DNA from 2 places in the Pilosibacter fragilis genome. Region 1 is predicted to be linked to the other one. Evidence: predicted binding sites of a transcription regulator. Region 1 holds the regulator's gene; the other holds the start of a gene.
The links. Region 1 encodes HrcA, which represses chaperone genes, less so after heat shock. Its sites were predicted from a motif close to TGTTAGCACTCNNNNNNNNNGAGTGCTAACA; they were not measured.

Region 1 (3,428 bases):
GCAGTTGCTGTGATGAACGGAAGGTTGATGTTTGTTGTTGTTGCGGAAGAAAGCTCTTTCTTTGCTTTCTCAGCAGCTTCTTTTAATCTCTGAAGTGCCATCTTATCACCGGAAAGATCTACGCCCTCTGTCTTCTTGAACTCGTCGATCATCCACTGTGTGACACGGTTATCGAAATCATCACCGCCGAGGTGTGTATCACCGTTCGTCGCAAGAACTTCGATAACGCCGTCACCGATCTCGATGATGGAAACATCGAATGTACCGCCGCCGAGGTCATATACCATGATCTTCTGCTCTTTCTCGTTGTCAAGACCGTAAGCAAGGGCTGCCGCTGTCGGCTCGTTGATGATACGCTTTACATCAAGACCGGCAATCTTACCTGCATCCTTTGTTGCCTGACGCTGGGCATCGTTGAAGTAAGCCGGAACTGTGATAACTGCCTCTGTTACCTTCTCTCCGAGGTAGCTCTCAGCATCTGCTTTTAACTTCTGAAGAATCATCGCGGAGATCTCCTGCGGTGTGTACTTCTTGCCGTCAATATCTACCTTGTAGTCGGTACCCATATGTCTCTTGATGGAGGAGATGGTTCTGTCAGCGTTTGTAACTGCCTGACGCTTTGCCGGCTCACCCACAAGTCTCTCACCTGTCTTTGTAAAAGCAACGATAGACGGTGTTGTTCTAACACCTTCTGTATTGGCGATAACTGTTGGTTTACCGCCTTCCATAACTGCTACGCAGCTGTTTGTTGTACCTAAGTCAATACCAATGATCTTACTCATAATGATTTTCCTCCTCTAAATTTGGAATATTAGGAATGAGTGGTCGTCCAGCAGTCTCTGCCGGATGATCACATTGTTTCAATGTTAGTTTGCAACCTGCACCATGCTGTGACGAACGATGGAATCTTTGTAGGTGTAGCCCTTCTGGAGTTCCACTGCCACAACATTCTCGCCGAGATTCTCATCCTCCACATGCATCACTGCGTTGTGGAAGTTCGGGTCGAACGGTTTTCCGACTGCCTCGATCGGCTTAACGCCCATATCATCGAGTGTCTTTACAAATTGCTTATATATCTTTTCCATTCCATCTGCAAACGCGGATCCTTTCGCGTCTTCCGGAATGGAATTAAGACCTCTTTCAAAGTTATCGACGATCGGAAGGATCTTTTCGATCACATCCTTCGCACCGATCTCATACATTGCGGACTTTTCCTTGTCCGTTCTCTTGCGGTAGTTATCAAACTCCGCCATGGATCTCTTGAGCTTGTCATTTAACTCATCGATCTTCTCGTCCTTCGGATCTTTCTTCTTTTCAGAAGCTTTTTCCTCTTTTTCGGACGTCTCTTTATTTTCTTTTTCGGAAGCGGCTGCCTCTTTGGTTTCTTTTTCCTCAGAAACGGCTTTTTCCGTTTTCTCTTTTTCTAACTCTTTCTCTTTCACTGCTCTCTTCACCTTTCATTTTTAAACGTTTCGTTCAGCTGCGCAACTAACGATCTCAAGGTCGATACGACTTTTTCGTAGTCCATTCGTTTTGGTCCCACGATACCGATCGTTCCGCGCATCCCATCGCCGAGCGCATAATTTGCGGTTACGATGCTGCAGTCTTTCATGCTCTGGACCGGAGTTTCATCTCCGATATAGACCTGAATTTCATTGTCCGGATCATCCGTTTTATTCTGCTGCTGCCCATCGATCAGTCCCCTGAGAAGTTCTTTATGTTCCAAAGTACCGATCAGCTGGCTCGCTTTTTCCGTATCGGAAAGCTCCGGGTATTTGAAAATATTGGTTGCCCCGCTGGTATAGATCTGGAGATCTTCGTCCTGGGAGCGGATCACTTCACTGACTTCATTCAGCACCAGATCCACCACTCTTCTGTGGGATCCGGCCTGTTCTTTCATTTTTGCGATCACGCCAAGGTTGATCTCCTCGATCGTCAGACCGTTCAGGCTGCTGTTTAAAAGAATATTTAAATTCAGAAGCTCTTCGTCACTGAGTTCCTCATCGATCGTAACAAAGGAGTTTCTTATAATATTTCCTTCCACAACGACTACCACCAGAAGTTTGTGTTCCTCCACCTTCGAGAGCTGGATAAACTTTAACTTTGTCTGGTTGTAACTCGGTCCGCTGATCAGGGTCGCATAGTTCGTATTGTTGGCAAGAACCTTTGCAAGCTGCTTCAGAAGCAGTTCCACGCGGTCTACCCGCTGGATCATAAGTTCCTGCATATGCTCGACCTGACTGTCTTTTTCCTTGATGATCTGGTCAACATAGAAACGGTAACCTTTATCGGAAGGAATTCGTCCCGCCGAGGTATGCGGCTGAATGATGTAGCCAAGTTCTTCCAGATCAGACATCTCATTTCGGATCGTCGCGGAGCTGAGCTTCAGATCCGAGTATTTGGAAATCGTTCTGGATCCCACCGGCTCACCGGTCTCCAGATACGTCTGGATAATCGCTTTTAAAATTTTTTCTTTTCTCTCATCCAGTTCCAAAACTCTCACCTCTTCTTTATTAGCACTCTTTATTGAGGAGTGCTAACATTTACAGTTGTTACTATATTACTTAGTGTGTTGTTTGTCAAGGGCTTTTGATAATTTTCACATTTTTTTCACTATTTTTTTCATCGCCTTTTTCTACCAGGATTTTACAGGATCCGCCCGGCTTTCCCCTGGATTTTCCTGTGAATCCCGGGGGCTTTGCGTCACATTAAGAACATTTCTGCCATATGGGGGGACTGTTTGCGTCCTGGCAGTAATACCCAAAAACTTGACAAATTTGGAAAATTATGTATAATACATACTTGTTTCCAAATTGTTACATTTCTATTACACATCTGCATATAATTTGTAATAGATATGAAACAAAAAAAGAAAGGATTGTTATATGAAGAAATTTAGATTGACCATCTGTGTTTTACTGACCGTCATTTCGATGCTCTTAAACACCGTATGTGCATTCGCAAGTACCCCGAAAAACTCTGGCCACCTGGACAGCATCGATGGAAATAAGGTTTCCGGATGGGCGTGGAACTCCGCTGCCCCGGATACCCCGGTCTCCGTCACCGTCACTGTGGCCAACTCCCATACAGGCGAGTCTCTTTTATCTGAGACCGCCGAAGCTGATATCGAGCGCAATGACTTAAAGGAAAGCGGCATCGGAAACGGTGCCCACGGCTTTGAGATCATGATCGACTGGTCCTCCATCCCGGATGATACCTACATGATCAAGCTCAGCGTGAACGGCACAGCACTTCCGTTAGCTTACCAGTACAATACCGCAACAAAGATCATCAAAAATGCCACCCTCGTTTCCTTAGGTACATTTAAGACCACAGCTTACTGCCCGTGCAGAAGCTGCTCCGAGGGCTACGGCCGTCTCACAAAGACCGGAACCCAGGCGACCGCAAGCCGCACCGTAGCCGTTGAC
Region 2 (3,428 bases), on a different contig from region 1:
TGATCATGGACGCGAGGCCCTCGTTTTTCAGCTTCTCGACCTTTACATTTAACTTATCGTTTCCGATGGCCTTCTTGAAAACCTCCGCAAGAGTCTCAGCGTCCTTCTTTTCCTGCTCCTTTGCGGCCTCATCGGTCTCCTCGGCATCCTTGAAGGTCTCGTTGACATCCGCGTCGATGCGCAGGAACTTTAAGCCCTCATTCTTCTGCTCCACATGCTGCATAAATGGAGAATCAATCGGATTCGGAAGGATCACAGCGTCGATTCCTGCTTCCCTGAACATGTTGATGTACTGGCTCTGCTCTTTCTCGTCAGTTACATAAAAGATCTTATTCTCGTGTTTTTCCTTGTTCTCCTCCAGGCAGTCAGCGAGAGTCAGGTACTTGCCGTCCAGATTCTTGTAGAGGATGTAGTCTTTCATCTTCTCGTCAAACTTCTCATCCTTTAAGCAGCCGAATTTGATGAACGGATTGATGTCATCCCAGTATTTCTCGTAATTCTCGCGGTCTGTCTTGCACATGCCGGACAGCTTGTCCGCAACCTTCTTTGTGATATAGTCGGAGATCTTCTTAACGAATCCATCATTCTGGAGGGCACTTCTGGATACATTTAGCGGAAGATCCGGGCAGTCGATCACGCCCTTTAACAGCATCAGGAATTCCGGAATGACTTCCTTGATATTATCGGCAATGAATACCTGATTGTTGTAGAGCTTGATCTTACCTTCGATGCTCTCGTACTCCATGTTGATCTTCGGGAAGTAAAGAATACCCTTTAAGTTGAACGGGTAGTCCATGTTCAGATGGATCCAGAATAACGGCTCCTTGAAATCCTGGAATACCTTGCGGTAGAACTCCTTGTACTCCTCGTCTGTGCACTCATTCGGATGCTTGTTCCAGAGCGGATTTGTATCATTTACCGGAACCGGACGTCTTGCGATCTTATATTTTTCTTTTGCCGGGGAAACCTCAACTGTCTCCTTTGTTCCGTCCTCTTTTTCCTTCTCCTCTGTCTTTGCAGGCTCTACGATCGTCTCGATAATTGTATCTTTATCGGTGAGCTCGTCCTTTTCGATCGTGTCGTACTGCGGCTCTGCAGTCTCATCGTTTAAGTAGATCTCAACCGGCATGAACGCGCAGTATTTATCGAGGATCTCTCTTGCACGGTACTCATTTGCGAACTCAGCGCTGTCCTCATTCAGGTACAGGGTGATCACGGTTCCGTGTCCTTCCTTTGTGCCCTCTTTCATATCGAACTCGGTACCGCCCTCAGACTCCCAGTGGACCGGCTTTGCGTCCTGCTTGTAGGATAAGGTATCGATCGTTACTTTGTCGGCTACCATGAACGCGGAGTAAAAGCCAAGTCCGAAGTGACCGATGATCTGGTCCTCGTTTGCTTTATCTTTGTACTTGTTTAAGAAATCCTGCGCACCGGAAAAAGCGATCTGGTTGATATACTCGTCAACCTCGTCCTCTGTCATTCCAAGACCGTTATCTTTGATCCGGATCGTCTTTTCCTTCGGGTTTACAGTAACCTGAACTTTATAGGTCTCATCATCCGGTGTCTCGTACTCGCCCATCAGGGCCAGCTTCTTTAATTTTGTGATGGCATCGCAGCCGTTGCTGACTAACTCACGGTAGAAGATATCGTGATCGGAATACAGCCATTTTTTGATGATCGGGAATATATTCTCACTATTGATTGAAAGACTTCCACTTTTTGCCATGTTAAACCACTCCTTATTTCTATTCCTGCGGCGCGGGGGAATTTCTCATAATTCCTTCGGACCGCTTATTTTCATTTATCGTTTTCCAGCTGCCTTTTTAACAGCTGTTCTGTTCAACATGACATATTTTAATACCAGGAAATCAAAATGTCAATAAAATTAGCACTCATTTTTGATGAGTGCTAATAAAATTTTTATAAACTTTTTTCTCTTTCGCCTTTGCTATGGGCGGGTCAGTCAATTTATGATCTCACTTAATTCTCGCTCTCGATCGGAATAAACACTCTTGCAGTCTCCTCCTGCTCATGTTTCTTCCGCTCGTTCTTCGCCGCAGCCACAGCCATCTCGCAGAGTGCCATCTGGGATCCCACCGGGAGTTTTCCACGGCGGTCCGGCTTCTCGTATGTTCCGTCCGGCTGTAAGACATGGGCTTTTAAGTTGTCCTCAAGCTCCAGTTCCATATACTTCCGGATCCTGTCTTTCAACTCTTCCCTCAGTACCGGGAACAGGATCTCCACGCGGCGGTCCAGGTTTCTCGGCATCCAGTCGGCGCTTCCCATGTAGATCTCTTCGCTTCCGTCATTCTCGAAGATAAAGATCCGCGCGTGTTCCAGAAATTCCCCGACGATGGAGCGGACTTCAATATTCTCGGAAAGTCCCGGAATTCCTGCCTTCAGACAGCAGATTCCACGGACCACCAGATGGATCTTGACACCAGCGCAGGACGCCTCATATAAGGCCGCGATGATCTCTTTATCACAGAGAGAGTTCATCTTTGCAATAATGGAAGCCGGCTTTCCTGCCCGGGCATTCTTCGTCTCACGCTCAATCAGACGCAGGAATTTTGTTCTCAGCCACAGCGGTGCCACGGAGAGCATATTCCAGTTTAAGGGTTCCGAATAACCGGAAAGCATGTTGAAAACTGCTGTGGCATCCTCACCGATCAGCGGATGACATGTCATGATTCCGCAGTCCGTATAGAGCTTTGCGGTGGAATCGTTGTAGTTACCGGTTCCAAGGTGAACATATCTGCGGATGCCGTCCTCCTCTCTCCGGACTACGAGGGTAATTTTCGAGTGGGTCTTTAAGCCCACAAGGCCATAGATCACATGGCAGCCTGCTTTCTCAAGTTTTTTTGCCCAGATAATATTGTTCTCCTCATCAAATCTTGCCTTCAGCTCAACGAGTACGGATACCTGTTTTCCATTCTCCGCCGCTGCAGCCAGGGCCGCGATGATCGGGGAATTTCCGCTGACACGGTAGAGGGTCTGCTTGATCGCCAGCACTTCCGGATCTCTCGCCGCTCTTCTGACAAAGTCCACAACCGGATCAAAGGTCTCGTAAGGATGCATCAGAAGAATATCACCTTTCCGGATATTCGTAAAGATATCATCGTCATTCATCAGTGCCGGAACCGGCTGCGGCGTATATTTCGGTGTCTTTAAATGGTCGTATCCGTCAAGGCCGTACATCTTCATAAGGACCGTCAGATCCAGAGCGCCCGGGATCTCGAAGATGTCTTCCTCATTGACCTCAAGTTCCCGTTTCAATACCTTGAGGAGTCTCTGATCCGCCTTATCCTCGATCTCCAGACGGATGACCTCGCCCCACTGCCTGCGCTTTAACTGCTTCTCGATCTCCTCGAGAAGATCCACAGCTTCCTCCTCGTCAAGGGAGAAATCGGCATTTCTCATGATTCGGA

Region 2: htpG (molecular chaperone HtpG) is a predicted target of HrcA. The motif match lies at 1,884-1,914, and genes of this name have one in related genera.

What each region holds. Positions count from the first base shown of each region.
Region 1 covers NZ_JAVYJB010000010.1:77,668-81,095, forward strand. The annotation lists gene dnaK (molecular chaperone DnaK) at 1-782, opposite strand, end outside; gene grpE (nucleotide exchange factor GrpE) at 867-1,442, opposite strand; gene hrcA (heat-inducible transcriptional repressor HrcA) at 1,451-2,503, opposite strand; gene ABCW45_RS10925 (3D domain-containing protein) at 2,886-3,428, shown strand, end outside.
Region 2 covers NZ_JAVYJB010000003.1:180,704-184,131, forward strand. The annotation lists gene htpG (molecular chaperone HtpG) at 1-1,726, opposite strand, end outside; gene ABCW45_RS03435 (RNA degradosome polyphosphate kinase) at 1,981-3,428, opposite strand, start outside.